4 regions of the Bacillus cereus group sp. MYBK79-1 genome follow, and region 2 is predicted to be linked to each of the others. Evidence: riboswitches for the same ligand, from Rfam matches in the RefSeq annotation. Region 2 holds a riboswitch; each other region holds the start of a gene.

Region 1 (7,889 bases), on a different contig from region 2:
TTGCTACTGGGCATCTATTTACAAATGGGCACCCAAAACTGTTCAATGTTTCAATTGATGGTGTTGTTCCCTCAATTGCTCTAAGTACCTTTTCAGCATCATCCATATTCGGAATAGCTTGCAATAAACTTTTCGTATACGGGTGCTTCGGTGAACCTATTACTTCTTGTATCGTCCCTTTTTCAACAACACGTCCCCCGTACATCACAACTACTCGATCTGCTACTTCACGTACAAGCGCCAAATCATGTGTAATTAATAAAATACTCGTATTTTGTTTTTCTTTTCGCTCTTTTAATAACCCCATAATTTGTTTTTGAATCGTTACATCTAATGCAGTTGTAGGCTCATCTGCAATAACGAGCTTTGGGTGACAAGCAAACGCAATTGCTAAACAAATACGTTGCCTCATACCTCCGCTTAATTGATGTGGGTACTGTTCAAAACGTTTCTCTGCTTCATGTATCCCTAAATCTGTTAATAAATTAATCGCAATTTCTTTTGCTTCTCTTTTCGACTTTTTCTCATGTTGCAAAATTACTTCTGTAATTTGTCTTCCTACCTTCATCGTCGGATTTAAGGAGGACAGAGGGTCTTGAAAGATAAAGGAAATATCTTTCCCTCGAATTTGATTCCACTCTGATTCTTGTAAACTTGTTAATCCTTGAGATTGGAAAGAGATACTTCCATCATCGATGTGAATAGAATCTTGATTTAGTCCGATAATAGATTGTGCTGTAACACTTTTTCCTGAACCACTCTCTCCTACAAGTGCAACGATTTCACCTTCATTAATGGAAAAGGAAACATGCTTCACAATTGCTTGCTTACTATTCTCTTTTTCAACGGCTAACGTTACGTTTTCTAAAGATAAAAGCTGTCCCATGTTTTTTCTCCTTTCGATTTCGTTTTACAATCTTCGGATCAATTGCATCTTGCAAACCATCACCAATTGCATTAAATGCAAACATAATGAGTGCAATCATGATTGCCGGGAAGAATAGCTGCCACCATTCTCCGCTCAATAATGTTCCGAGTGCATCGTTCGTCATCGTTCCCCAGCTAGCCGCTGGTGATTGCACTCCGAGTCCGATAAAGCTTAAAAATGATTCTGAGAAAATAGCTGCCGGAATTGTAAATGATAAATTTACGATAATAATACCTGTTAAATTTGGAATGATATGTCCGTATATAATCTTCATATGCGATGTACCTAATCGCTCTGCTGCAATAACAAATTCTCTTTGCTTTAAGGATAATACTTGTGCCCTAACGAGACGTGCCATGCCAATCCAGCCTGTTAATGCAAGGGCAATAATAATTGTAAAAAGCCCGGGTTTCATAACGATTAATAATAAAATAACAATTAATAAATATGGGATGCCGTATAACACTTCAATACCTCTTATAATCCACTCATCAATTAAGGTTCCAAGGCGACTACGTCCTCTCACGTATCCACTAAAACCACCGATTAGTACACCTATTCCTATATCAAGAGCCGCTGCCACTAATCCAACTGTTAGTGAAATTTTCCCACCAGCCCAAGTACGCGCCCATATGTCTCTTCCTAAATCATCGGTTCCGAACCAATGCTCGCTACTAGGAGGTAAATTAGTTGCTTCTTTCACTTGTTCACTCGCAGTAAATGACGTTAAACTTTCGCCAATTAGCGAGAAAATTATAATGAGTAATAACGTCACTGCGCCTAAAACTGCTATAGGGTTTGATATAAACTTGCGAAACACTTCCTTCTTTCGGCTAATTGTTTGCTGCTCTTTATTTATCGTTAATTCTTTTTTCTCTTCATTCGTTAATAACTGTTTATTAATTTCATAAGCTCCCATTTAAATATCCCCCCTCCTTATGTAATAGAACGAATACGCGGATCAACCATACGATGAATAATATCTGTAATGAAAATACAAGAAATTAATAATGCACTATAGAAAATCGTTGTTCCCATAATGACCGGATAATCTCGGTTAAAAATGCTATCTACAAAATATTTTCCTAGACCAGGAATGGAAAATATTTTTTCAATAACGAAAGTCCCTGTTAAAAGTCCAGCCATTAACGGTCCAACAAATGTAAGTACTGGCACAATCGCATTTCGAAGAGCATGTCTTATAATGATTTTCTTAATTGGGATACCTTTCGCTCTCGCTAGCTTAATATAATCACTCTGCAAAACTTCAATCATATTAGAGCGAACAAACCTTGTAATAACTGCGATTGGTCCTAACGCTAATGCAAAGGATGGCAATACCGTATGTTCGAATGTGCCCCAAGACGCTACAGGTAACAGTTCAAACTGTATAGCAAATACTTGTATAAATAATGGTGCTAAAATAAAACTTGGAATAGATATACCGAGAATCGCAAGTAAGCTCACACTATAATCAATTACTTTCCCATGATATAGGGCTGCAAATGTACCTGCTGCAATTCCGACTAATAATGAAATAATAAGTGCTTGTAAACCAATAATCGCTGACGGACCAAATCCTGTCGTTATAATTTCTGATACACTTTGACCTGTGGATTGAACAGATTCACCAAAATCAAAATGAACTACGCCATCTAAATAAGCGACATATTGATTCCATAACGGTTCATCGAGGTGATACTTCGCCCTCATATTTTGTATTACTTCCTCTGGAAAGATTTTTGCATCTGATGAAAATGGATCCCCAGGAATGATATGCATAATCAAAAATGTTACTGTCGTAATGACCCATAGCGTGAAAACCATAACCGATAGTTTTTTAATAACATACACTTCAATAACCCCCTAAACAAATGAATTTACTTTGTTTTATTGACATATTTGTTCCTATTACTTTTCCGCTTCTTAAAATACAAAAAGCCTTGATCTTAAAAAATAAGATCAAGGCTGAATAAACGAAGGCCCATCACTTATCTTTCAAGACTTGCTTGCTGGAATTAGCACGGTGTTCATCTTACAGAACCCGCTGCTGAGGTGTCATAGGGCCAGTCCCTCTACCTCTCTGGATAAGTAAATTGCTATATTATTATTTGGTTCAAATTGTATATTTCGAATTATAATTCTGAAAAAATGAAAAGTCAATCAAATTGGGTATATTTAGAAAAATCAGTTTTTAATCCTTTTATCGAAATTACAGTTTTCACTTATAATAAAAAGAAATACTGTTAAAGGAGTTATAAGATGGACCCCTTCCTTCTTGCTACTATAACCCTTAACAATCGTTATACTTGTCATCATCGGCTTCTATAAAGTGAAACTTTAATCAGTGGGGGGCATCCCCCACTGATTATTAGTTGAACCAATCGGGCTTTACGGGCAGTTGATCCCTACCTAACTTCTTTGCTTTCACTGAATTTTGAGGTGGGGGTCTTACTGCCCGTTAATGCGTGATAAACTCTTTATTAAAAAGAAACGTATCACTTCTTTTTATACTCCATTCGATAATATTACCGGTCAAACCATTTCTGAATTTCACGAAGAACAGAAAGTATTAGTATCCGAGGATGAAGACGGAGATGGTAAGAAGAAAAAATAACCTTGCGCGTACGCAAGGTTATTTTTTTGCCTCTGTTTGAAAACGCTTATAGTATGTTGATGCTGTTGAAAAATTAATTTCTATATCACGAATCAACGATGAGTCTTCTTCTTTAGCTAACTTTTGTAATTTTTTTATCGCTTGTTCTGCTTCATTTAAGAAACCAACATACATTTCATGTTCTTGTTCTTTCGACTTCGGTACACGAATTTCTTTACGTATATGATCTATATCTTCTAACATGCCTGTCGTTACCTTCTGCACGTCTTCTTTATATTTAGCATTCGTTATTTCCTTACCACCTTTTTCTTTTGCTACTTCCCATAACTGTAATGCTTTATTAATTTCTTTGTTCATCTTCATATCGTATTTTTCATGTACTGCAAGATATTCTTTCATCTCTTCTGTTTGTTCAGTAGATTGCTCTACCTTTTCCTTTGGTTCTTTCGTATCTTTATTTCCATTACATCCCGCTAGAAGGAGCATACCTCCCATTACGGCAATACCCAAAACCTTCTTCATCTCTTTTTCTCCTTTTATCTACAGCTACTACTCATTATAGTTTCTTTTATCTCCACTTGTTATTATACCGAGAACATCCTACTTTTTACACTTAAGACGATACCTTAATATACATGCCCACATTTTTGTCACATTATCGTCACTTTATGTAAATAACTTTTGCATCACCTTACGAAACTGTATGTGTTATTTCAAAGAAATGAAAAAAGAGCTGATTCAAAATATGTTTGAATCAGCTCTTTTTATGAATTAAGCCTCTACATTTTGTCTTTGTTGCAATTCAAACTGCTTCTCACTTCTTCTGGCCATAAATAGATAACATAATACAGCACCAATTTCACAAAGAGCGATCACAACGCCCATCGGTAATGCGGTGTTACTTCCACCAATGCCTACTAACGGTGCAACAAGTGCTCCTGAAATGAACTGTAATAAGCCTAATAAAGCTGATGCTGTTCCTGCAGCTTGTTTCTGGTTTCTCATCGCTAATGAGAAACCAGTTGTTGATACAACCCCAACACTTGATACAACAAGGAACAACGAACATAAAACACCAATTAAACCTATTCCTAGTACGATTGTCAGTAATAAAGATAGGCCACCAACAGCTGCGATAATAATACCACCAACAAATAATGTCTTCTCATTCACTTTCCCTGCTAAACGACCCGTAACCTGACTAGCAATAATAATACCGATACCGTTAATCGCAAAGAATAAGCTAAATTGCTGTGGTGATGCTCCGTATATGTTCTGCAACACAAATGGCGAGCCCGAAATGTATGCAAACATTGCCGCCGTTACTAGCCCTTGTGACAATGCATATCCCATAAACAGACGATCCTTTAACAGTTTTCCGTACGTCGCCAATGTCCCTGACAAACCACCTGTTTCTCTTTCTTCAGGAGGTAATGTTTCACGTAATACAAAAGTAGCTGATATTAACATGAATACACTAATTGCTCCAAGAACGATGAAGACACCGCGCCATGTTGTGAACTGTAGTAATTGTCCCCCGATAATCGGTGCCAAAATAGGCGCTGCTCCGTTTACTAACATAAGCAGTGAGAAAAACTTTGTCATTTCAGAACCTGAATACATATCACGTACCATTGCACGTGAAATAACAATCCCAGCCGATCCTGAAGCTCCTTGCAAGAAGCGCAATAACACTAAACTCCAAATAGATGGCGCAATAGCACAAAGTAAAGAAGAAGCAACATAAATAATAAGAGCAATAATAAGAGGTTTGCGCCTTCCATAAATATCACTAATTGAACCGACAAATAATTGCCCTACTGAAAGCCCAAGTAAACAAGCTGTCAATGTTAGCTGCGCTAGGGATGCCCCCGTTTGTAAATCGTCCGTTAATTTCGGTAAAGAAGGCAAATACATATCAATAGATAATGGCCCAATCGCCGTAAGTGTCCCTAGTACAAGAATCATCCATAACCTATTTGTCTTTACAGGCTTATATATTTCTTGATTAACTCCATTCACTTTTTCCGTTCACCCTTTCCTATAACTACTTAATCGTAACAATTATAGTTACAACATAAACATACGTCAAGTATAGTGCATTTTCCTGTTTCATACCGTAAAAAAAAGCGATAGAAATTCTATCGCTTTACTTTTTCAAATTGCTATTTGCAAATTTAGATACGGAAGACATCGCCTCTCCTGTATCTAAATACGTGATTTGAATTGGATCTCCCACTTCTGTAAACATGGCATATGGGAATTTCTTCGCTGGTACCATAAATACTTTTTGCTCATTCTCTAACAGTACGTACACAATCGTATTTTCGCCTGATTTTTCTTTATATACACGTTGTACAACGCCTTCTTTTTGTGCTTCTTTACCACTTGAAGTCGGTCTAAATGAATCCCCACTTCCACTCAGCGCATTTTTATAATTCTCAAGCGCTTCTTTTTGCGTCGAACCTGTTGCAAATATTTTCGCATTAGAAGCATAGATAACCGTATGAGCACGTACTAATCCTCCGTCATCAATAACAGGTACAATCCAAGAAGGTTTACCGTACACATTATAAATAACCGGCATTGTTCCGTGCCATTTCTCTCTCTTAAAGGAATTATCCACTACTTCTGTAGCAGCTGAACCATCCATAATTCCCTTTACTTCTTTTCCGTTATAGTAATACAACTTACCTGTACGCGCATCGATAAGCGAGTAACCTAACGCAGAATCTACTCCTTCTTTCGGAGAGGTGAAATCAGTAAAGTAATATAGCGTTCCATCCTTACCGAAGATTGGTGTAACTCCTTCTTTCGTTCCCCACTCAGTCGGAATCTTCATATCCGTTTGTGAGAATTTTGTATTCCAAAATCCGTGAATATATTTACCGAAATACGTATTTAATGTAGATGCGGTCTCGTGATTTAATACACCATCAACAAATTTAGGTGCCTTTCCTTTATCGTATCTTTTCACTTCACCTGTTTGTGCGTCTACTACTACAACGCCCTCTACCTCAAATCCAGATCTTCCTGAAATAAATTCACCATACGTCATTGTATAATATGGTTTCCCTTTATCATCAACTTCGAATTTAGGTTTCCCTTTAAAAATTAAATCCGGTTCTGCTTTTCGAACGACACGTTCTAATTTATTACCAAAAAACATGCTCGGCACATATTTCATTTTATAACCGAGGTGCAGTTTTGCTTCCGCATCGGGATTCGTACCTGACATCGTTACGTATCCTGGAATTGTTTCCGCTTTACGTGCTTTAAAAAACCCTGAAACTTCAATCGGTGCTACATATAAAGCCTCACCATTTACCATTTGTGGTGTTAATTCTCCTAGCTCAAAATAAGCTACTTTCGGAATATCCCCAAATACTTTTTTCATCTTATTCTCTGCTGTCTTTGGCGGCACTGTAAACGGCTGATCATTTTCAGTAAATGGCTCTGAAATATCTTTCTCTATCTTCACAACAGAATCATATTTCTTTTTCGTGATTACTATATCGTGTAAATAACCAAAGTAGCCGTAACTTGCGAGTAAAACAAACATGAGAAGTCCCTTTAACGTACCTTCTAATTTCCCTATTTGATTTTGTGAAAATAAAACAAGCCCAATTAAAACTGCTACTGCAACAGCATAATGAGTAAGAATTGAATCCGCTCGATCATCAATTAGCCAAAGATATTCATAGATTGCAATACCTATCCAAAATAAAACAGGAATAACTAAAATGGATGATTTCTTACCCTTTACAACCTTCTCATCCCCTTTCTTATCCACTGCTCGAAGTTTACTACCGCTTCTTGTCCATGGAATCAAAAACAAAGTGAGAATAGCTAAAATTAAAAATTTCATCAAAGGCAATGTCCCCTTTTCTTTTATTTTCCCTTTTAGTATAACAAATAAAGGGTATTCAGGTAAAAATGGGGATGATTATATTTTTTTACTACTTAATATGACTCCGCTTACTACATATAAGATAGATGCAATATAAAAAATGGTGCCAATCGTAAAGAAATCTACTAAATATCCCGTTGCAATAATTGCTACTGCTCCTCCAATCGATGTCCACACATGATATTTCCCAATCTCATAACCAGCATTTTCTTGCACAACTTTTCGTGCTAACGATGTCTTCTCCGTATTACGCTGCACAGCCCCTAAAATACCCATTAAAATTTGAAGAATGTATACATGCCATACTTCTGTTGCAATAGGAAAACAAAGCATTAATATAGCCATAGACCAGGCGTATATAATTAATAACTTTCTATCACCTACTCGATCGGACACCTTTCCTACTACCGGATATACAAGTGCTGAAGTTAAAG
Region 2 (7,889 bases):
ACAATATGTACACCATATTGCTTCGACCATTCTTTCAGCTTTTCTTTCGTTTGCAATCCATCCCTATCTGCAATTTCAGTAAGCCTCGTTAAATCATATCCCGTTGTCCATAGTTCTGGTAAGACAATAACATCTGGTCTTTCCTTCATCGCTTCGCTTATTTTATTTTTAGCATTCTCAATATTTTTTTCTACATCTCCAAAGACAATATCCATTTGAATACATGCGACTTTCATTTTGTCAGCCCCATTCTTAATTTTTTCTTTACAAAATACTGGAAAGATTATATCATTTGTCACTAGAATTGTAACAACTTTCAAAAGAGGTGGAAAGTATGAAATTATTTCAACATTCTGAGATAGTAACATCATTGCCTACACAATTTTTCGCTTCACTTGTTGCAAAAGTTAACAAAGTCGTAGCAGCTGGTCACGATGTTATTAATCTAGGTCAAGGTAATCCAGATCAACCAACACCGCAGCATATCGTAAAAGCTTTACAAGATGCTGCAGAAAAGACCATTCATCATAAATATCCGCCATTTCGCGGACATGAAAGTTTAAAAGAAGCCGTGGCAACATTCTATCAACGTGAATATGATGTAGTAGTAAATCCCAAAACAGAAGTTGCTATTTTGTTTGGTGGAAAAGCTGGATTAGTAGAATTACCACTTTGTTTTACAAACCCTGGTGATACGATTCTCGTTCCAGATCCAGGCTATCCAGATTATTTATCAGGAGTTGCTTTAGCAAAAGCACAATTTGAAACAATGCCGCTACTTGCAGAAAATAATTTTTTACCAGATTATACGAAAGTTGATGACTCTATTGCCGATCGTGCAAAGTTAATGTTTTTAAACTATCCAAATAATCCTACTGGTGCTACTGCATCAAAAGATTTCTTTGATGAAACCATTCATTTTGCTAATGAACATAATATATTAGTCGTTCATGATTTTGCTTACGGTGCCATTGGATTCGATGGTCAAAAACCTGTTAGTTTCTTGCAAGCAGACGGTGCTAAAGATACAGGTATTGAAATTTACACTCTATCAAAAACTTTCAATATGGCTGGATGGCGTATCGCTTTTGCAGTAGGGAATGAAAGTGTCATTGAAACAATTAACCTATTGCAAGATCATATGTATGTTAGTATTTTTGGTGCAGTTCAAGATGCTGCCCGCGAAGCACTATTAAGTTCACAGTCTTGCGTAATAGATCTTGTAAATAATTACGAATCTCGAAGAAACGCTCTTGTTTCAGCTTGTCACTCAATTGGCTGGAATGTAAACATTCCAACCGGCTCATTCTTTGCATGGCTTCCTGTACCAGAAGGATATACCTCTGAGCAATTTTCTAATATTTTACTAGAAAAAGCACACGTTGCAGTTGCTCCTGGTGTTGGGTTTGGTGAACATGGCGAAGGATATGTCCGTGTTGGTCTCTTACATACAGAAGATAGATTACGAGAAGCCATTAATCGAATTGATAAATTAAATTTTTTCAAAAAGTAATTGACAATATGAAAAATATCTGACAAAATTCAGTTATCTTAAAAATTTAAACATTTCTAAATACTTCTTATCAAGAGCAGGTGGAGGGACGAGCCCGACGAAACCCGGCAACCGATCTACAATTGTAGACACGGTGCTAATTCTCGCAGCATTACGCTGACAGATAAGGAGCTGGTTGTAAAAAAACCTCTCCTTAGCTGAGAGGTTTTTTTATTTAACTAGGAGGTTATAACAATGAGCGGAATTATAGCGACATATTTAATCCATGATGATTCACATAACTTAGAAAAAAAAGCTGAGCAAATTGCACTCGGTTTAACAATTGGCTCTTGGACTCATTTGCCACACTTATTGCAAGAACAATTAAAACAGCATAAAGGCAACGTCATTCATATTGAGGAATTAGCTGAACAAGAACATACCAATTCTTATTTACGTAAAAAAGTTAAACGTGGGATTATTAAAATCGAATATCCGTTATTAAACTTCAGTCCAGACTTACCAGCAATTTTAACAACTACATTCGGAAAGCTATCACTTGATGGCGAAGTGAAATTAATCGACTTAACTTTTTCAGACGAGTTAAAAGAGTATTTTCCTGGTCCAAAGTTCGGGATAGATGGTATTCGAAACCTTTTACAAGTGCATGAGCGTCCCCTTTTAATGAGCATTTTCAAAGGAATGATTGGACGAAATATTGGATATTTAAAAACGCAATTACGCGATCAAGCAATTGGTGGTGTAGATATAGTAAAAGATGATGAAATATTATTTGAGAATACATTAACACCGCTTACGAAACGCATTGTATCTGGAAAAGAAGTTTTAGAATCCGTATATGAAACATACGGACATAAAACGTTATATGCCGTAAATTTAACAGGACGGACTTTTGATTTAAAAGAAAATGCGAAACGCGCAGTACAAGCTGGAGCAGATATTCTATTATTTAACGTATTTGCTTACGGACTAGATGTACTACAATCACTTGCAGAAGATGATGAAATCCCAGTTCCTATTATGGCACACCCTGCTGTAAGTGGTGCTTACTCAGCATCCAAGTTATATGGAGTTTCCTCTCCATTATTACTCGGAAAGCTACTACGTTATGCTGGCGCGGACTTTTCATTATTCCCATCTCCATACGGAAGTGTTGCACTAGAAAAAGAGGAGGCTCTTGCTATCTCAAAATATTTAACTGAAGACGATGCATTTTTCAAGAAGAGTTTTTCTGTTCCGTCTGCTGGTATTCACCCTGGTTTCGTTCCCTTTATTGTACGAGATTTTGGTAAAGATGTTGTTATTAATGCTGGCGGCGGGATACACGGACATCCGAATGGGGCGCAGGGCGGCGGTAAAGCTTTCCGTACTGCAATTGATGCTACGTTGCAAAATAAACCTCTCCATGAAGTAGATGACATAAATTTACATAGTGCACTACAAATATGGGGAAATCCCTCTCATGAGGTGAAATTATGAGTATTCAAGTATTTTGTGATTTCGATGGCACGATTACAAATAATGATAACATTATGTCCATTATGGAAAAATTCGCACCACCAGAAGCTGAAGAAGTAAAGAATAGAATATTATCACAAGAGCTATCTATTCAAGAAGGTGTTTCTCAATTATTTCAATTAATACCTACTAATCTACATGATGATATGATTCAATTTTTAATAGAGACTGCTGAAATCCGTAGTGGTTTTCATGAATTTATACAATTTGTAAATGAAAATAATATTTCGTTTTACGTTATATCAGGTGGAATGGACTTCTTCGTCTATCCACTCTTACAAGGACTCATTCCAAAAGAGCAAATTTACTGTAATGAAACAGATTTTTCAAGTGAATACATTACCGTTAAGTGGCCTCATCCTTGTGATCATCATTGTCAAAATCATTGCGGATTATGCAAATCATCACTAATCCGTAAATTAAGTGATACGAATGACTTCCATATTGTGATTGGAGATTCCATTACTGATTTACAAGCTGCAAAACAAGCGGATAAAGTATTTGCACGCGACTACCTTATTACAAAGTGTGAAGAGAATCATATTGCTTATACACCTTTTGAGACATTTAACGATGTTCAAGCTGCATTAAAACATTTGTTGGAGGTGAAATTATGAAACAACTTTTTCGTCAATGGTATGACTTAAGCGAGATAAAAAAAGAATTAACAATACGAAATTGGTTTCCTGCAACGAGTGGTAATATTTCTATAAAGGTTAGTCATGAGCCACTTACTTTTCTTATTACAGCAAGTGGTAAAGATAAAACAAAAACTACTCCAGATGATTTTCTATTAGTAGATCATCTAGGTGTTCCCGTATTAGAGAGTGAATTACGCCCTTCAGCAGAAACAATATTACATACACATATTTATAACAATACGAATGCCGGGTGCGTACTTCACGTTCATACAACTGATAACAATGTCATCACAAATTTATATAGTGATACAGTCACCCTTCAAAATCAAGAAATTATTAAAGCTCTTGATATTTGGGAAGAAGGTGCAACAATTCACATTCCTATTATCGAAAACCACGGCCATATCCCAACGCTTGGTGAAAACTTCCGAAAGCATATACAAGGCGATTCGGGAGCAGTATTAATCCGTAATCACGGTATTACCGTATGGGGCCGAGATAGCTTTGATGCAAAGAAAAGATTAGAAGCTTATGAGTTTTTATTCCAATTTCATATAAAACTATTATCAATTCAAGGAGGCGTTTCTAATGGCGCAAATTCGTATTCATGAAATAAATACTCGCATTGAAAATGAGGTGGAAGTATCTAAATTTCTACAAGAGGAAGGCGTTTTATATGAGAAATGGAACATCTCTAAGCTTCCTACTCATTTAAATGAAAATTATTCGTTAACAGATGAAAACAAGGCTGAAATATTAGCTGTGTTTTCAAAAGAAATCGCTGATGTTTCAGCGCGCCGAGGTTATGAAGCACATGATGTCATTTCCCTTTCAAATAGCACACCTAACCTTGACGAATTATTAATTAATTTCCAAAAAGAACACCATCATACTGATGATGAAGTTCGCTTTATTGTTAGTGGGCATGGCATCTTTGCCATTGAAGGAAAAGATGGAAAATTCTTTGACGTTGAACTTGAACCAGGCGATCTCATATCTGTTCCTGAAAATGCAAGACATTATTTTACCTTGCAAGATGATCGTCAAGTTGTAGCTATTCGTATTTTTGTTACAACTGAAGGCTGGGTTCCAATCTATTAAGGTAGTTAGTTGAATAAAAGGACTTGGACCCCCTTTTCCAACCTTTTATTCACTCTACATATATACATCCTCCTATGGAACAGGCTTATTTCAAAAAATGAAATAAGCCTGATTTTTTATTTTCTCAAACATATGAGCCCTTCTATTCAAAAGTAATCTCTCCTTCTATTTTTTAAGTGAATTTTTTAACACTTTTTGAACATTTATTGAACTTTTTTTGAATTTTTTCTGAAAATTCTGTTTTGTATATGATATACTACAATTAACTAATAAGGAAAAGAATATCGCAAACAGAGGGGGATAATCATGAGTTTACTTATCGCACTTATACTAGGGGTTACGTGTGGAGCACTTCCTGTTATTCTAGGAGCTATTATGGAAGAGTTGGAAGTTGGTGTTTTAGGTTTTGTCGCATCTTGTGTAAGCGCTTTATTTTTTGGCTTATTCGGTGCTATTCCTGTTTCAATTCTGTGTGCATTTTATATAGTACGCCATGCTCGTGCAAAACAATTCGGTCCTAATCATATCGCACAAGTTATTCCATTCCCAATCGAACGATGCCGCCAGGCTTCTAGCTTATAATTGTCAAATTAAAAATAAATAAAAGTCCTCAAATGAGGACTTTTATTTATTTTCTTCTAGAAATTGAAACAATTCTTGTAGATGCAAGACGTCTTCACTATAGCTAACAGATACGTGACATATACCGTCAATCTCTGCTTGCATATAAAGGTCAACTCCATCTCGATCATATTTCAATGCTAAATAAAACTCCATTTCTTCTAGCATCTTTTTTGAAGTTCGAATAACGTAATGCCCTTGCTCATCTCTTCCATATTCGAATTCCGGTTCAAAATCATATTTTTGTTTAAAAGCTTCTTTTTGTTTTTCATTAATTTGTATACAAGTTGCTCGTTGTACAGTATCAATCATCTCATCAAATTTTTGAAGATCCATCTCATTTACCCCCTTATGTACTTTTTGTATAACACTTGTGTTCCGCTATTCTCTTCCCCATCTTTCATTAACTCTTCATACAATTCCTTTGCCAAACTTAAACCTGGTACTGGTAATTGCAATTTTTCAGCCTCATCTAAAGCAATCTTCATATCTTTCATAAAATGCTTTACATAAAACCCTGGTTCAAAATCTCCCTTTAACATTCGAGGAGCTAAATTACTCAATGACCAGCTACCTGCTGCTCCCGTTGAAATACTCTCTAATACTTTATCAGGATCTAATCCGGCCTTTTTCGCATAAGCAACAGCTTCACATACTCCAATCATATTAGAAGCAATCGCAATTTGATTGCACATTTTTGTATGTTGTCCACTTCCAGCTGGCCCTTGCAACTGAATATTTGTTCCTAGTTTTTCAAATAACGGTAAACATTTTTCATATATTTCTTTTTCGCCACCGACCATAATTGCGAGTCTTGCTTCTTTCGCACCGACGTCTCCTCCAGATACAGGTGCATCTAACGTATATATATTCTTACTTTTACCAGTTTCATTAATACGTTTTGCCAATGTTGGTGTAGATGTCGTGAAATCAATTGCTATCGTGCCTTCATTTGCATTCTCCAAAATTCCATCTATCCCAAAGTACACTTCTTCTACATCATGTGGATATCCAACCATAGTCATTACAACATCCACTTGCTTTACTAACTCTTTCGGTGTATCACACCAATTTGCACCATCTTGCACTAAAGAGTCTGTTTTCGCTTTTGTTCTATTATATACATATACTTTATGACCGTCTCGCATTAAATGACGCACCATACTTTTTCCCATTACACCAATACCGATGAAACCTATTGATACATTTTTACATTCCATTTTCTCATCCCCTTTGTTCTAATAAATCACTTACCATCTTTCGGAACTCGTTATTAAAATCATCATCCATACTATTTTTCACATTTGAAAATAAAATAACAAAAGTACCTTTTTCTTTATTAAAATTATTGAACGTGTTCCAACCAGATAGTACACCATGATTATGAAAATAATCTGGATATATGTAAAAACTAAATGCATATTTTCCTTCTGTTGAAGGTGAAAACATCGCTTGTATACTTTGTTCAGAAAGAAGTTTCCCATTTATAATCGCTTCGTCTAACTTCTTCATATCACCAACTGTCGTATACATCTCACCGCATCCGTATAACCAGTCCATTAACAATTTTTGTGCAGGTTCAAGTACATTCTCTTTCTTAACATATCCTTTCGTAAAATGCGGATCTCCCTGAACCATATTGCCCATACCAGATTCATGCATTTCTGCTTTAGTAAATATATTTTCTTTTATGTAATCTCCTAAAGGCTTTTTTGATATGCTTTCTATAATATAGGCAAGCACCATATAATTATAATCTGTATATCTCCAACCTGTTCCTGGTGGAAATTCTAATTTTTGGCTTCCAATCCAATTTACTAAGTTTATACGAGAAGCAGCATTCACTTTCCCTTTTCCGCTTTCCGGTAAACCTGATGTGTGTGTTAACAAATGATATAAAGTAATATTTTTATCTACTGGAAAAGAGGGAATATATTTATTTACATTGTCTTGAATATTTAGCTTCCCTTGTTCCTGCAACTGTAAAATAGATGTGGCCACGACTGTTTTCGTAATAGAACCGATACGATATTTTGTTTGAGGTGTATTCTCTATCTTATTTTGAACATCAGCATACCCATATCCTTTATTCAATATAACATGCTCTTTATCTGTTACTAAAACCGTTCCATTAAATTGCTTTCCTATCAAATATTGATCTAACTTTTGAGATATACTAGCATAATCAATTTGTTGTTCTTCTTTTTCTTCTATATTCTCTTGTACTTCTGATTCAATAGTAGGATTTACCTTAGTTGTTAATACAGTATTTTCCTTTATATTGGGATTATAGAGAAAATAGTATACTCCAACACAAACTACAGCAGACAGCGAAGCTATCGTCATTATTTTTTTTATCATATTGCTCCTCCATAATTCCTTCGTTCAAAATCCCTCCCACATTCTATTATCGAACAATAAAAAAAAATCGCAACAATTTGTTGCGAAAAATCACTTTTTTTCTTTTCTATATACGCATACTTGATTTTTCCCAT
Region 3 (7,889 bases), on a different contig from region 2:
ATCTTTTAATTTAATCACGCCGCCTTTTTGTAATAACGCTAACATACGGCCACGCTCCGCTACGTTATTACTCATAATAACTGTCCCACCATCTGGAAGTTCTTTTAAACTTTTATATTTCTTAGAATAAATGCCCATTGGCTCTAAATGTATTTTTCCTGCGTTTACAATTTTATATCCCTTTTCTTGAATTTCTTTATCTAAATAAGGAATGTGCTGGAAGTAGTTTGCATCAATTTCCTTATCCGCTAACGCTTTATTCGGCAGCACATAATCTTGGAATTTTTTAATTTCTAATTTAATACCCTTTTTCTCTAATATCGGCTGTGCCTTTTCTAAAATAACAGCGTGCGGCACGTTAGAAGCTCCCACAACAAGCTTATTCTCATCTTTCCCCCCGCAAGCAGCTAATGTAAACACAGACAGCGCTGTAACAACTGACAGTAGAATCTTTTTCATATGATGTCCCCTTCTCCCTTATAGTTATGTAGTTAGAAAAAAGGACCGGCATACACCAGCCCTTTTTCAGTAATTATTCTTTTACAGGAACAACTGCCCCTTTATATTCTTTATTAATGAAGTCTTCAATTTCTTTAGAATGTAGTACTTCTACAAGAGCTTTAATCTCTTTCTTATCTTTATCGCCTTTACGAACAGCTACTACGTTTGCGTATGGAGAATCGTCACCTTCAATTGCAATTGCATCTTTTTCTGGATTTAACTTCGCATCAATTGCATAGTTCGAATTAATTAAAACAGCGTCGCCCTCTTTATTGTTATACACTTGTGGTAATAAACCAGGATCAATATCCGTTTTGAATCTTAAATTTTTTGGATTATCCGCAATATCTTTTGGAGTTGCTTTAACTGGATCTACCCCATCCTTAATTTTTAAAATACCTTCTTTTTGTAAAATTGCTAAACCACGTCCATGGTCAGCAACAGAATTACTCATAATAATTGTCGCCCCGTCTGGAAGTTCTTTTAAGCTTTTATATTTTTGAGAATATACACCGATTGGCTCTAAATGAATTTTTCCTGCTACTTCAAAATCATATTTTTTATCTTTTATTTCTTTTTCTAAATATGGAATGTGCTGGAAGTAGTTTGCATCTAAATCCTTATCCGCTAACGATTTATTCGGCAACACGTAATCTTGGAATTTTTTCACTTCTAATTCAATTCCTTTTTTCTCAAGTAACGGTTTTGCCTTTTCTAAAATTTCAGCGTGCGGTACGTTAGAAGCACCGACAACAAGTTTCTTTTCATCTTTATCTTTCCCGCCACAAGCAGCTAACCCAAAAATTGAAGTTGAAATAAGTGCTGTAAGTAATAATTTTTTCATTTGAAACATCCTCCTGTTTTTTTATTATCGTTTATCTATTCGAGTCGTTAAACTATCACCAATCCACTGAATGAAAAATACAACTAGTAATACACAAATTGTCGCAACGATTGTTACATCGTTATTTCCTCGTTGGAATCCTTCTAAATAAGCAAGTGTTCCAAGACCACCAGCACCAACAACTCCCGCCATTGCCGTATAGCCTACTAAAGCAATTGTCGTAACCGTAATACCAGATACTAATGCTGGTAACGCTTCTGGAATTAACACTTTCAAAATAATTGTGCTTGTTTTTGCTCCCATTGCTTTTGAAGCTTCAATTACACCTTTATCAATTTCACGAAGTGCAATTTCAACCATTCTCGCGTAAAATGGTGCCGCTCCAATAATTAAAGCCGGAAGTGCTGCACTTGCTCCAAGAATTGTTCCAAGCAAGATCTTTGTGAATGGGATTAATAAAATAATTAAAATGATGAACGGTATCGAACGGAAAATGTTTACGAACGCTCCAATTGCTGTGTTAACCGTTTTGTTTTCCCATAAATTATCTTTCGCCGTCATGAAAAGTAACAATCCTAAAATTAGTCCTAAAACAAATGTGGCAAGAGCTGCGATTGCCGTCATATATAACGTTTCACCAGTTGCTTCTAACATTTGATTCCAATCAACATTTGTGAGTAACTTATCCATGTGCAATCACCTCCAGCTCTACTTGATCTTGATGTATCCCCTCTATCGCTTGCTGAATCGCTGTTTCCTCACCATTTAAATGAACGACTAAACTACCGTAAGAGCCGTTATTCGTTTGTGCGATATTTCCTTGCAAAATACTAACTTCTATATCACTGCGTTGCATTAATCTTTGAAGCACTGGTCTTTCTACAGCCTCACCGATAAACTGCAAACGAACGACTTTACCATCTGGATACTTTTCAATTAAACTTTCAATCGTTTCATTTGTATCTTCAGAATCCGTTAACTGCTGTACAAATCGCTTTGTAATGTCTTTCTGCGGATTGCGGAATACATCAAGTACTGGACCCGTTTCTACAATTTTTCCTTTCTCCATTACCGCCACTCGATTACAAATCTTTCGAATCACGTGCATCTCATGTGTAATAAGTACAATTGTTAAACCGAGACGCTTATTAATATCTAATAATAAATCTAAAATTTGATCTGTCGTTTCTGGATCAAGCGCTGATGTTGCTTCATCACATAAAAGCACTTGTGGGTTGTTAGCTAATGCTCTTGCAATCCCAACACGTTGCTTTTGTCCTCCGCTTAGCTGGGATGGATACGCGTCTCCTCTTCCTTCTAATCCAACAAGATGAATTAACTCATCCACACGTTTTCTTCTCTTCGCTTTATCAACACCTGCAATTTCAAGTGGGAACTCGATATTTTCACGTACAGTTCGTGACCAAAGTAAATTGAAGTGCTGAAAAATCATTCCAATTTCTTGCCTTGCCTTACGAAGTTCACTTCCTGTAATTGCTGAAATCACGCGATTTGCAATTGTAATTTGGCCAGAAGTTGGTTTCTCTAACTGATTGAATAATCTGATTAAAGAACTTTTCCCAGCACCACTATATCCGATAACACCAAATATTTCGCCTTTGTCTATTTTTAAATTGGCATTATCTACAGCAGTGACATCACCGCTTTTTGCTTTATATATTTTCTTTACATTCTCTAATAGAATCATGGTGTATCACCCCTTTTTTGTTTGGATCGACTCCGCAATTTTTTATGTTTAATGCGTGTAGTCCACCGTTATCACTACTTTTATTATTTGAATGTCCTCCACATTCAAACAATAAAAAAACCTTTCCGCTTTAGAGAAGCAGAAAGGTTTATATGCGTATATAACAACATTATCCCTCTCTCTCATCTCTCAAAGCATTTGCTTTGCAGGAATTGGCACCATTTCAACATAAGTTGACGGTTGCCGGGCTTCACAGGGCACAGTCCCTCCACCTCTCTTGATAAGAGAAATCAGATTACATTTTCGTCTGATTTGTAATTTATGAAATTGTCTATATTTTATGAATTGAATTGTATCAACATCCACACACCATGTCAACAGAAATTTTCGTAAAAAATGAAACTTCAGAATTTTAAGCACCTACTGACATCGGTTTACATATATGAAACATCGATTCAACTAATAGCATCGTTCGATACGTTCCCGAATACTGTACACGTCCATCGTTCATTAACATTTGCAATCGTACATTTCCGTTCACCAATTGTTTTACATCTTCCTCATCTACACAAACGATTTGCTCTGTTCCTCGTTCCTCATGTAGCAGCTCTATATAATCTCTTGAAATTTGTAACGAACAGCTTTCATCTCCAAAGCGGAAATTAACAGTTTTTTCTCCTTGTCTTAAAAGCGGTTCTAAATGATATTGACCATTAGCGTAATTTACAAATGATTGCAGCAAAGAATATAATTTCACCCTAAATCACATCCTTCATATCACTTTCTATTACTCATACCATTCCCTCTCACTAAAGAGCAATCCTGTTACTTTCGCTCGACAAATACTGTAACCACCCTGCATCTCGACATATTTCCCGAGAAATATGTCGAGGCGGCAAAAACTTTGCCGCCTACTTTAATTCCGTATATAAATATTCAACCGAATGAAATGCGTATATCTTCTTCATGAGTGTCCCATTTTCAAAAACAAGTAAACAAGGTACACTTTCAATACCATACTCTTTCGCTAAATGCGGAGCATAATTTAAATCTAACATTCCAATTTTCAAGTCTTCAATTGTCATCTCAACGACTGTTAACATCTTTTTTGCTAATTGGCATGTTCCACACATTGGAGTATATACATATAACACTGTTTTTTCTTCGTTCTCTATTAGGGCTGTTGCTTCGGCTCCTGTCCAGTCAATCACTTCTATCATTCCTTACCGTAAATATTCTGTATAAACGTCAATGTCAGCTCCCCATAATACATTTGCTAAGTGTGAAGATGGCGCAGTTGCCACTTCCCGGTACGAGCGATCAATGTAAATATGCTCTGCTTGCGGAAATTCTTTTCGAAATTGTTTCCTTAACTTTTCTCCAGCATCATCAGCATCCACTAGTACATACACTTCCTTATCAAAAAACTGATCAATGAGCTCATCCATTTTCGACAAACCAATTGTACCATTTGTACAAACAATTTCCACTGGTTCCCGAATAATAGATTCAATCTTTTTTCTGTCTGATTTACCTTCTACAATAATGACTTTTTCTACATAAATCATATGTCATCACCCGATCACCATATACTATACAACCTTTAACTTAGTATATAGTATATTCGTTATTTTCATGTTGTTTCCTGTTTATTTTTGCAAAAGAAAAGCGCAAGCAGCTCGTTCAGAACAAGAGGGCACCCGAACTCGTGAACTAGAGGCGCTTTTTGCCTCAAGTGAAAGAGTGAAATGACCGACTGTCCTAGCTGCTGGAGATGGACAATAAAAACTTAGACGAAAAAGTTTTTTCAAAAAACGTTCTCCTACACGATAATTAGTATATGATTCTACGTTCATTATTTTTCACAAAATAAAAAAGGACAGCACAAAGGCTGTCCTTTAATCGACTATAATTAGTCTTGGTTTGTCATTTCTGCATATTTTTCAGCAGTTAATAACTTCTCAACTTGGCTTGCATCAGAAAGTTCAACTTTAACCATCCATGCACCCTCGTATGGAGATTCGTTAACAAGTTCTGGTTGGTCACTTAATTCTTCGTTTACTGCTACAACTTTACCACTTACAGGTGCATATAACTCAGAAACTGTTTTAACAGATTCTACGCTTCCGAATGGCTCGTCAGCTTGGATTGTTGCACCTACTTCAGGAAGTTCAACGAATACGATATCGCCTAACTCACCTTGTGCAAAATGAGTAATACCGATAACAACCGCATTACCTTCAGTTTTTACCCATTCGTGTTCTTCAGAGTAACGTAAATTATTTGGAATGCTCATGACTGTACCTCCAGTGAATGTATTAATTATGTAAAAATACCTTATTGGTACTTTTTCCACACACTTTCAAACTGCTCTTCGTTAAAACCAAGTGTTACATTCGTTCCATCTGTTACAATTGGACGTTTAATCAACATGCCATCAGATGCTAAAAGCTCGTACATTTCGTCTTCACTCGCATCTTTTAACTTATCTTTCAGACCAAGTTCACGGTAACGCATTCCACTTGTATTAAAGAATTTTTTCAATGGTAATTCACTTTTTTCATGTAAATTACGTAAATCTTCTTTTGATGGTGGATTTTCAACAATATGAATCATCTCATATGCTACATCGTTTGCCTCAAACCATTTCTTTGCTTTTTGACATGTGCCACACTTTGGATATGAATAAAATGTTACTGTCATAAATTCACCTACTTTTTTACTAACCTTTACCTTTATCATATAGAAAACGTTTTATTATTTCAAACGATTATTCGCTAAACTTTTACTTATTTCGTGATTATTATTAATAATCCTGCTAATTTTTCTTATTTTTCCGCCATTTGTTAAGAAAAAGTAAATATATAATTTTTTTTAGATTCTTCTCTCCTCCCTCGCCGAACATATATCTTAAACAAACGTTTGATTAATTCCCCTTTTTTCTTTGTTAACCCTTGAGTTGCATCGGTTTCTTCCTACCGAACATACATCTTAAACAAACGTTTGATTAATTCCCCTTTTTTCTTTGTTAACCCTTGAGTTGCATCGGTTTCTTCCTACCGAACATACATCTTAAACAAACGTTTATTTAACCATTTCAGCCTATAGTCACAAAACCTGGAAACACTTTACATGACAAAGACATACAGATAAAAGGAACTAACAATTTTGGCCGTAATAGTGAGAGTATTCCATGATGTTGAAGAAATTACTGCAAAGAAAAAAGACGCATTTAAATTGATGCGTCTTTTGGAGATGTTTCTTTTGTGAAATCATATAAAGCAATTGCGCCTAAAATAACCAATATACTTTCAGGGGCATCTAAAAAAATAGTTCTCCAAGTTTCTGATATTACCCATTTAATACCTGCCGCTGATTCAAGATATGCTTGAAAATAACTGATTGTAAAATCAATTACAAATAAACATACAAGTAATGTTAGACCAAATCGAATTAATTTCTTGTTTTTAAACATGTAACACCTCTCAAAATTCATTGAATATTTCTGAGTTCAGTTCTCTACATTAAAAAATCCCTATATTTAATTTTAACATACAAAATATCCAAATAAATACAATATGCACATTTGCATATTTCATGAATATTGAGGAATTACTGTTAATAAAAAAGCTCTACAAGTAACCTCATAACAATGGAATCATTCGGACCATTATATAACCGATTCCTGCATACAAAATAAAGGAGAAGCCTTGTTTACAGGCTCCTTCATCATCTATTCAAATAATCGGCAATTGTTTGAAATACTACGATATACATATTATGAATACTTTCTTCAGTATTTCCACCATTCGATAAACCAACTGCCCATTGTTGCCCTTCACCACTTCCGATATTTGCAAAGCCTTGCGTATACATAGCATTTACATCTTTTCGTGCACTGTTATACTCTATCCCTTTTGTAATAAAAATCGAATATGATTTATCTTGCAAACCGATAAAAAACACTGGTTTCTTTAGCGATGAAAATACATCTTTATACTGCTCTGTTGAGGCTTCTTGAAAGTGATCTTTCATTATTAGAAAACCATCTACTTCCTTAGATTTCTTTTCCAGTTCCTCTAACTTCATTTCCTCAAACTTTATATTCCTAAACGTATCTTTCGGCTTTTCTCCAACAACTCCAATTACGAGTGCTCTCCCGTTGTATTCTAAATTCTCTCCTTCGTTATCCTTTGCACACCCAGTACTCACTAGGCATAACAATATAAAAACTAAGAAATACAGTGAACGCTTCATATAGCACCCTCCCCCTCTTTTCAGTCAAGTGACAAAAATGTAAGGTGAATTCAAGAAAATGTAAGTAAAATCGATAGCCCAATTGGATTTTCTATATTATAATCAATTGAATTTATTTACATTACTAAAACATAGGAGATTATCATGAAGAAATTTAAACTTTCGTCTCTTTTTCCGTTAAGTTATATACTTCTACTCGTACTCGTAAGTCCCCTTTACGATGTATTAAATAAATCTACTGTACACGCAGTAGATGTCACAACTGTAGTAGATGATTGGATTCCATTTGTGAAAGCATTTATTATTCCTTATTTACTTTGGTTTCCTTACTTATACGGCGCACTTATTTATTATTGCTTTGCAGATCGAAAACAATATTATGTCACTTTAAGTAGTATCATCCTTGGAAAACTTGCTTGTTTTTCTATTTATTATTTTTGGCAGACAACTGTACCACGTCCAACAGTCGTTGGATCAGACGTATTTTCCGAACTAGTTCGCTATATTTATAGTATCGATCAACCGGTAAACTGTTTCCCTAGCATTCACGTTCTTACTACCTTTGTCATTATGCTAGCT
Region 4 (7,889 bases), on a different contig from region 2:
ATCGTTTAAATTTACGTGATCCAATAACATTTGTTCTTTCACCAACAAATAACGGTCTCATAGAGTCATCATATTGAAGTGCCTCTAATCCACTAACCCCGTGTCCAGTTCTTTCGTGGTGTTCACGCGGCTTAAGAGAAGCTAACACAGATTTCATTGCTTTTATATGTTCTGGTGTTGTACCACAACAACCACCGATAATATTAATCCATCCTTCTTCAGCAAATCGCTTTACTTTTTCGGCGAGAGAAGATGGAGATTCATGATAATGTCCATCTTCATCAGGAAGACCTGCATTTGGATAACAAGAAATGTAACACTCCGACAAATCAGATAGTGAACGAATATGGTCTCTCATAAACTCCGGACCAGTCGCACAGTTTAATCCAACAGATAATGGCTTCATATGCTCTATCGATAAGTAAAAAGCCTCAATTGTTTGCCCAGCCAAAGTCGTTCCCATCGGTTCAATCGTTCCCGAAATCATGATAGGTACTACCTTATTTAGTTCGTCAAAAGCTGCTTGAATTCCAATATAAGCAGCCTTCACGTTACGCATATCTTGACTCGTCTCAACGAGTAATACATCTACTTCTCCATTCAATAATCCTCTTGCTTGCCGCGTATAGGCTTCAATTAATTCTTCAAATGTCACACCACCAGTAACACTAATCGCTTTCGTTGTCGGCCCCATCGCTCCCGCAACATATACTTCCTTCCCGCTTTCTTTGACCGCTTGCCCCGCTAAACGTGCTGCCTTCTCATTTAGTTCCTCGTCTAAATGAGACAACGCATAATCACTTAATACAATATTTGTCGCCCCAAATGTATTTGTTTCAATAATATCCGCTCCAGCTTCAATATAAGCTTTATGAATCTTTAAAATGACATCAGGCCTTGTTTCTACTAAATATTCATTACACCCTTCGTACTCTTCTCCTCCGAAATCTTCCGCAGTTAAGTCCTCTTGCTGGATCATTGTTCCCATTGCACCATCTAATAGTAAGATGTTATTTTGTAATTTTTCTTCTATACATTTCATCAGTTAATACCTTCTTTCACTTCTTGCTTTTCTCTCACATATTTAACAAGGTGTTCTGTAATTTCATATTTTAGAAATGGTGTAATGAGATAAATGCCGTTAAAATATTTCATCGCCGCATCGATCAATTCTTGCGAAATGCGAATCCCTTCCTCAATTGCTGCCTCTTTCGTTTCATGTCCATCCATTCTCTCCCTTATTCCTTCAGGTAGCGTAATTCCTGGCACCTCAAAATGAAGGAAATCTGCATTCCTTTTACTTATTAGCGGCATAATCCCAATAAAAATAGGTTGTTCCAAATGCTTTGTCGCTTCATACACTTCTTCAATTAACGCGATATCATAAATTGGCTGGGTTAAAAAATATTCGGCTCCAGCTTCTATTTTCCGTTCCATTCGCTTAACCGCTGCTTTTAAATGTCTTACATGCGGATTAAACGCACCTCCCACTGAAAACCGTGTTGCTGGACCTATTGATTTCCCTAAAATCGAGCGCCCATCGTTCATTTCTTTAATCATTTTAATGAGCTCAATAGAGGACAAATCATATACAGAAGTGGCACCTGGAAAATCACCGACGCGTGCTGGATCACCAGTTAAAGCTAACACTTCTTCCATACCTAACGCTGATAAGCCTAGTAAATGAGATTGTAGTCCGATGACGTTATGGTCTCTACACGTTAAATGCGTCAATACTGGAATATCATGCTTCGTTAATAATGCCCCCATTGCCATATTCGAGATGCGAGGCGATGCTAATGAATTATCTGCTAGAGTAATAGCATCTGCCCCAACTCTTTTCAATACTCTTGCGCCTTCAAAAAATCGCTGCGTATCTAACGTTTTCGGTGGATCTAATTCCACTACTACTGTCGTTTGTTTTTTTGCTTTCTCTGCTAATGTGACATGAGCTTTCGAACGTTTCTCGTGTGTATGAACTACTTTCGGTCTTTGAACCGTATCCTTTTCTATTACAGGCGTAATATTTGCAATTGCACGTTTCATACTTTCAATATGTTCTGGAGTCGTGCCACAACAACCACCTAATAACCGAATACCTTGCTCAATAAACTTCGGCGTCATCGCTTCGAAATAAGCTGGACTTCCCTCATATACGTAACGTCCCTCCACATAATTAGGGAGACCTGCATTTGGATATGCTGACAAGTAGCCATTTTGCGGAATCGATATCATTTTAAAAGCTTCCGTCATATGAAGTGGTCCTAGTTGGCAGTTCAATCCAACGACATTTGCACCATAATCTAAAAGCTGTTTTAATATTTCATTTACATCATTTCCATTTTGAGTCGTACCTGCCTCATGTAACGCTAATTGAGCTACAATTGGAATATTCGTTTGTTTTCGTAACACCTGAACAGCATGAAGTAATTCAAACTCATCATAGAAAGTCTCTAATAACAGTCCATCAACCTGTTCTTCTAGTAATGCACTTGCCTGCTCAAGTAGCATAAATTCTCTTTCTATATCAGTCGTTGTAACAGCTCCGATATGTTTCATACCGCCAATTGTTCCTAAAATTGCATTTCTATCTGTAACAGATGCTTTCGCCAATTTTACCGCCGCTCTATTAATTTCAGTAACTTGATTTTCTAAACCATACATACGTAATTTTGCTTCATTTGCTCCGTACGTATTTGTTTGAATCACATCTGCCCCAGCAGCTACATATTGCTTATGAATCGATATAATTAAATCTGGATCAGATATGTTCAATTCTTCAAAACTACTTTGCAAACCATGTGAATGTAATAACGTCCCAACCGCACCATCACCTATTACAATTCCTTTTGATAATAAATCTAGTAATTTCACAATTCTCCCTCATTTCTATCAATATAAAAACCCCCTCTTCACTTTGAAGAGGGGGACATAATCGTTCCTCCTCTTATTATGCAAAACAATCGTTTTGCAGGTATTAGCACCGTTTCAAACATTTCGTTTGAAGGTTGCCGGGTTTCACAGGGCCTTTCCCTCCACCGCTCTCAATAAGAGTTTGTCTTTATTATTTTATTTATGTAGCTAAAAGGAAATGCGTTCCCCTTTTAACAATGTTTGTTAATTTTTTAATAAATTTAGCACGCACAAATGCAAAAGTCAATGACACTTGCGGAAAAATAAAAATTATTTAAAATAAAGTTGCAATTCAATTATCTTTTGTTGTAAAGTTAAAAACATAATAAAATTTCATACGAACATTCTTATCTAGAGAGGTAGAGGGACTGGCCCTATGACGCCTCAGCAACCATTAACATTTGTTAATAAGGTGCTAATTCCAGCAAATTGTGAAAGATTTGACAGATGAGAAGAAGACTCTATTCAAATCGAAAGCCTTCTTCTTAGAAGGCTTTTTTTATTTTACCCCGCTATTTGAGGGCAGTAAGATTCCCAACTCAAAATTCAGCTAGAACAAAGAAGTTAGGTGGGAATCATCTGCCCGTAAAAGCCCGATTGGTGAGGGCTGATAATCAGTGGGGATGAATCCCTCACTGATTAAAGTTTCACTTTACATTCACTTAATTGTTAATTTAAAAAGGAGGAATTTTTATATGTCAACTATTGAAACAAAACTAGCACAAATCGGAAACCGGAGCGAAACTACAACAGGAACTGTTAATCCGCCTGTTTATTTTTCAACTGCTTATCGTCACGAAGGAATTGGTAAGTCTACTGGATTTGACTATTCACGAACTGGAAATCCAACTCGCGGCCTGTTAGAACAGGCAATCGCAGATTTAGAATACGGTGAACAAGGTTATGCCTGTAGTTCAGGGATGGCAGCTGTTTTCCTCGTCCTTTCCCTATTCCGTTCCGGAGACGAACTTATTGTATCTGAAGATTTATACGGAGGCACTTATCGATTATTTTCTGAGCAAGAAAAAAAGTGGAATGTTCGATGTAGATACGTAAATACACAATCTATTAAACAAATTGAGAAAGCTATCACAACTGAAACGAAAGCTATTTTCATAGAAACCCCAACTAATCCATTAATGCAAGTTACTGATATTGCCGCTGTCGCAACTGTAGCGAAAAGACACGGACTACTTCTTATTGTAGACAACACATTCTATACGCCTTATATACAGCAGCCATTAACAGAAGGTGCCGACATTGTACTTCATAGCGCAACGAAATATTTAGGGGGACATAACGATGTACTAAGCGGTCTTGTCGTTGCAAAAGGAAAGGAACTTTGTGAGGAAATCGCTCATTACCATAATGCCTCTGGTGCAGTCTTAAGCCCATTTGACTCATGGCTATTAATTCGTGGTATGAAAACGTTAGCGCTTCGTATGAGACAACATGAAGAAAATGCAAAAGCAGTTGTCGCTTATTTAAATGATGAAGACGGGGTGACAGATGTATTTTATCCTGGAAGAGGCGGCATGATCTCATTTCGTCTGAAAGATGAAACGTGGATTAATCCATTCTTACAATCTTTATCCTTAATTACATTCGCTGAAAGTCTTGGTGGTGTTGAAAGTTTAATGACCTATCCAGCAACGCAAACGCACGCTGATATTCCTGAAGAAATCAGAACGGCAAACGGTGTATGCAATCGTCTTCTTCGATTTTCCGTTGGCATTGAAAATAGTAACGATTTAATTCAAGACTTAAAGCAAGCCATTAAACTTGTAAAAGAAGGTGTAAGAATATGAGTTATTCTATTGATACACTCTTACTGCACAACCAATATAAACATGACTCGCAAACAGGAGCTGTTAACGTTCCCATCTATAATACATCAACATTCCACCAGTTTGATGTAGATACGTTCGGAAAATATGACTATAGCCGCTCTGGTAATCCAACTCGTGAAGCTCTTGAAGATATCATTGCTTTATTAGAAGGCGGAACAAAAGGATTTGCCTTCGCATCAGGAATTGCAGCGATTTCTACTGCATTCCTCCTTCTTTCACAAGGTGATCACATACTCATTTCAGAAGACGTATATGGAGGCACTTATCGAATTATAACTGAAGTTCTCTCCCGTTACGGTGTTTCACATACATTTGTTGATATGACCAATTTAGAAGAAATAAAGCAAAACATTAAGCCAAATACAAAACTCTTTTATGTGGAAACACCCTCTAATCCACTTTTAAAAGTGACAGATATTCGTGCTGTTTCTCAACTTGCAAAATCTATTGACGCCCTTACTTTTGTTGATAATACATTTTTGACACCACTATTCCAGAAGCCACTTGATCTTGGCGCCGATGTCGTTCTTCATAGTGCCACAAAATTCATTGCTGGTCATAGTGATGTTACTGCCGGATTAGCAGTTGTAAAAGATGCCGAACTCGCTCAAAAACTTGGATTTTTACAAAATGCATTCGGTGCTATTTTAGGTCCTCAAGATTGTTCTCTCGTACTTCGCGGGCTAAAAACATTACATGTACGTCTTGAGCATTCAGCTGCTAACGCCAATAAAATTGCACATTATTTACAAGAGCACGCTAAAGTTAAAAATGTCTATTATCCTGGCTTACAAACACACCTTGGATTTGATATTCAACAATCTCAAGCTACATCAGCCGGAGCTGTCCTATCTTTCACTTTACAATCAGAAGACGCACTCCGCCAATTTTTATCAAAAGTAAAATTACCCGTCTTTGCAGTTAGTTTAGGGGCTGTCGAATCGATTCTTTCCTACCCAGCTAAAATGTCACATGCAGCACTATCGCAAGAAGCTCGCGATGAAAGAGGGATTTCTAATTCATTACTTCGGTTATCCGTCGGCCTTGAAAATGTTGACGATTTAATATCCGATTTTGAAAATGCCCTTTCTTATATAGAAGAACCTGTAAATGCATAAAGAGAAAAGAAGATATGAAATTAATTTATCATATCTTCTTTTTATGCTGTTGCGTATATTTTACTTTTCGTATAGTTCATAAAAAAACGAAAGAGCACCATCTATTTCCAAGTAATGAATTAATTGATATATTAAGAAGTAAAAAAGGGGCAAAAATAATGGATACTTGTGCAGATGTTTTAATCGTTATCGATCTACAAAACGGAGTATGTTATAGCGAAGAACATTTATTTGATTTACAAAACTTACTTACAAAAGTAAATAACAGAATTTCTTCATACAGAAAATCAAATAAACCAATTCTTTTCGTTCAACATTGTGATGATGATTTAGTACCCGAAAAAGAACTTTGGGCTATTCATGCTGATCTAGATGTTCAAGAACAAGATTTTTTTGTAAGAAAGACACATGCAAATTCATTTTATAAAACAAACTTAAAAGAGATTTTAGATCAATTATCTGTACATCGTATTGAATTTTGTGGTGCCCAAACAGAGTACTGTATGGATGCTACGATTAAATTCGCTCATGGACTAGGATACGAAAACTTCATGGTACAGAAAGCAACCTCTACATTAAATAATCCATTTATGTCCGCAAAAGAGACAATTGGTTTTTATGAAAATATATGGAATCACAGATTTTTAAAATTGATACAAGGTGACGCTAGAATACATAACTAATGTCTTGGTAATTCTAAGATTTATCAGCTATATTCAAACATTTCGTTTTCATCATCAAGAAGCTGACTACATTCAGCTTCTTTTCTTTTAACCTGTTTTATATTCTATATATATCATTATAATTCCTTTGTCATATTATTTTAAAAATTTTGTATATTCATTTGAAAGAATAAGAAAATCATGGTAAGATTGTGTTACAAATATATCTATATCTTTCAATTTTTAAAACGCATCTAAATTTTCACCCAAAATTGTCATTTTACAAAACCGTGCTAAATCATCTACTTTATTTACATCAGGGTCTCTTTTCTTACAATTTCTTTACTTTAGGACTTTTTTTCTGCAACAACTGTTTTCTTTTCTTTAATTTTTTGGTATGTATAGTATGGTATAACAGCTCACACGGAGGTGGAAAAGAACATGTTAGAAACCTTTCAAAAAGAAATTGAACTATATGAAAGCAATGCAGAATTATTGAAAGTACTTGCTCATCCTGTTCGCTTATGTATTGTAAAGGGATTAATTGAACGTGGTCCAAGCAACGTTTCAACAATGTACACTGGCTTAAACATGCCACAATCTACAATTTCACAGCATTTAGCAAAGTTAAAAAGTGCTAAAATCGTTTCAAGTGAAAGAAAAGGATTGGAAATTTATTACAAAGTAGAAAACGAGACAATTATTCAACTCGTTCGCGTATTATTGGGTTAGGGACTCATAAACAGAGAAAAAGGACGTATTCTATATTTTTCATCTCATATCTTTAATATAAATATATATCATGAGAGGAAATATATGATGCTACATAAGTCGTATTAAAAAACAAGACACAGAAATATGCTGTGTCTTGTTTTTTATATTTTCAAATACCGATCCAAGTGTAACTGTTGCATATCTTTCGTATGTATCACAACATCAAACGCACTCCCTAATCCTCCGCTCAAAATCATAGAACGAACTGCACGATTTTGTTTTTGAGTTTCAGAAAAAGGATTTCTATCTTGGTGACCCGTAAGCTGATCTAATATTCCTGCAGCTAACAAAAACTCAGATTGCTTCTTATGCCATACTGTATGCATACCTTGCAGGCTAAACATCTCTTTCAGCTCGTCCCAATGAATATGAGTAGTAAGATCCATTTCACCTGGATGCGCTAAAGGATTACGGATTAACTTATGATCGTAATATCCTCGTAAACTTCCTTCCTGATGTGCAGGATGCATCCATTCTTCTTTTGTATATCCATAATCAACTGTAATACATACACCTCGTTGAAACCATTTCGCCATTTCTTTTATATATTTTTCCATCGCAATCGGCACTTC

The links. Region 2 has a riboswitch for S-adenosylmethionine ahead of mtnW (2,3-diketo-5-methylthiopentyl-1-phosphate enolase). Riboswitches for the same ligand answer to the same signal wherever they lie in the genome.
Positions count from the first base shown of each region.
Region 1: another riboswitch for S-adenosylmethionine. It lies ahead of ACTFOB_RS23120 (ABC transporter permease); the one in region 2 lies ahead of mtnW (2,3-diketo-5-methylthiopentyl-1-phosphate enolase).
Region 3: another riboswitch for S-adenosylmethionine. It lies ahead of ACTFOB_RS12340 (methionine ABC transporter ATP-binding protein); the one in region 2 lies ahead of mtnW (2,3-diketo-5-methylthiopentyl-1-phosphate enolase).
Region 4: another riboswitch for S-adenosylmethionine. It lies ahead of ACTFOB_RS16995 (bifunctional homocysteine S-methyltransferase/methylenetetrahydrofolate reductase); the one in region 2 lies ahead of mtnW (2,3-diketo-5-methylthiopentyl-1-phosphate enolase).

Region 1 covers NZ_JBQAEO010000020.1:23,792-31,680, reverse strand. Annotated here, with positions in the region: gene ACTFOB_RS23130 (ABC transporter ATP-binding protein) at 1-886, opposite strand, end outside; gene ACTFOB_RS23125 (ABC transporter permease) at 843-1,847, opposite strand; gene ACTFOB_RS23120 (ABC transporter permease) at 1,865-2,782, opposite strand; SAM riboswitch class I at 2,917-3,022, opposite strand; gene ACTFOB_RS23115 (DUF3951 domain-containing protein) at 3,393-3,545, shown strand; gene ACTFOB_RS23110 (hypothetical protein) at 3,564-4,067, opposite strand; gene ACTFOB_RS23105 (multidrug effflux MFS transporter) at 4,317-5,567, opposite strand; gene ACTFOB_RS23100 (DUF3981 domain-containing protein) at 5,695-7,413, opposite strand; gene ACTFOB_RS23095 (MFS transporter) at 7,492-7,889, opposite strand, start outside.
Region 2 covers NZ_JBQAEO010000005.1:2,394-10,282, reverse strand. Annotated here, with positions in the region: gene ACTFOB_RS10450 (carbon-nitrogen family hydrolase) at 1-320, opposite strand, end outside; gene ACTFOB_RS10445 (pyridoxal phosphate-dependent aminotransferase) at 335-1,513, shown strand; SAM riboswitch class I at 1,578-1,683, shown strand; gene mtnW (2,3-diketo-5-methylthiopentyl-1-phosphate enolase) at 1,748-2,992, shown strand; gene mtnX (2-hydroxy-3-keto-5-methylthiopentenyl-1-phosphate phosphatase) at 2,989-3,648, shown strand; gene ACTFOB_RS10430 (methylthioribulose 1-phosphate dehydratase) at 3,645-4,283, shown strand; gene ACTFOB_RS10425 (1,2-dihydroxy-3-keto-5-methylthiopentene dioxygenase) at 4,261-4,773, shown strand; gene ACTFOB_RS10420 (hypothetical protein) at 5,080-5,355, shown strand; gene ACTFOB_RS10415 (DUF3909 family protein) at 5,398-5,730, opposite strand; gene ACTFOB_RS10410 (NAD(P)-dependent oxidoreductase) at 5,736-6,614, opposite strand; gene ACTFOB_RS10405 (serine hydrolase) at 6,619-7,755, opposite strand; gene ACTFOB_RS10400 (GGDEF domain-containing protein) at 7,846-7,889, opposite strand, start outside.
Region 3 covers NZ_JBQAEO010000006.1:72,991-80,879, forward strand. Annotated here, with positions in the region: gene metQ (methionine ABC transporter substrate-binding lipoprotein MetQ) at 1-459, opposite strand, end outside; gene metQ (methionine ABC transporter substrate-binding lipoprotein MetQ) at 533-1,345, opposite strand; gene ACTFOB_RS12335 (methionine ABC transporter permease) at 1,370-2,035, opposite strand; gene ACTFOB_RS12340 (methionine ABC transporter ATP-binding protein) at 2,028-3,053, opposite strand; SAM riboswitch class I at 3,233-3,340, opposite strand; gene ACTFOB_RS12345 (hypothetical protein) at 3,466-3,810, opposite strand; gene ACTFOB_RS12350 (thioredoxin family protein) at 3,965-4,273, opposite strand; gene ACTFOB_RS12355 (toprim domain-containing protein) at 4,277-4,621, opposite strand; gene gcvH (glycine cleavage system protein GcvH) at 4,966-5,349, opposite strand; gene ACTFOB_RS12365 (arsenate reductase family protein) at 5,391-5,756, opposite strand; gene ACTFOB_RS12370 (DUF3937 family protein) at 6,286-6,528, opposite strand; gene ACTFOB_RS12375 (hypothetical protein) at 6,783-7,310, opposite strand; gene ACTFOB_RS12380 (phosphatase PAP2 family protein) at 7,455-7,889, shown strand, end outside.
Region 4 covers NZ_JBQAEO010000010.1:92,791-100,679, reverse strand. Annotated here, with positions in the region: gene metH (methionine synthase) at 1-1,042, opposite strand, end outside; gene ACTFOB_RS16995 (bifunctional homocysteine S-methyltransferase/methylenetetrahydrofolate reductase) at 1,042-2,874, opposite strand; SAM riboswitch class I at 2,945-3,054, opposite strand; SAM riboswitch class I at 3,258-3,367, shown strand; gene metI (cystathionine gamma-synthase/O-acetylhomoserine thiolyase) at 3,609-4,721, shown strand; gene metC (cystathionine beta-lyase) at 4,718-5,881, shown strand; gene ACTFOB_RS16980 (cysteine hydrolase family protein) at 6,040-6,564, shown strand; gene ACTFOB_RS16975 (ArsR/SmtB family transcription factor) at 6,985-7,275, shown strand; gene ACTFOB_RS16970 (class I SAM-dependent methyltransferase) at 7,419-7,889, opposite strand, start outside.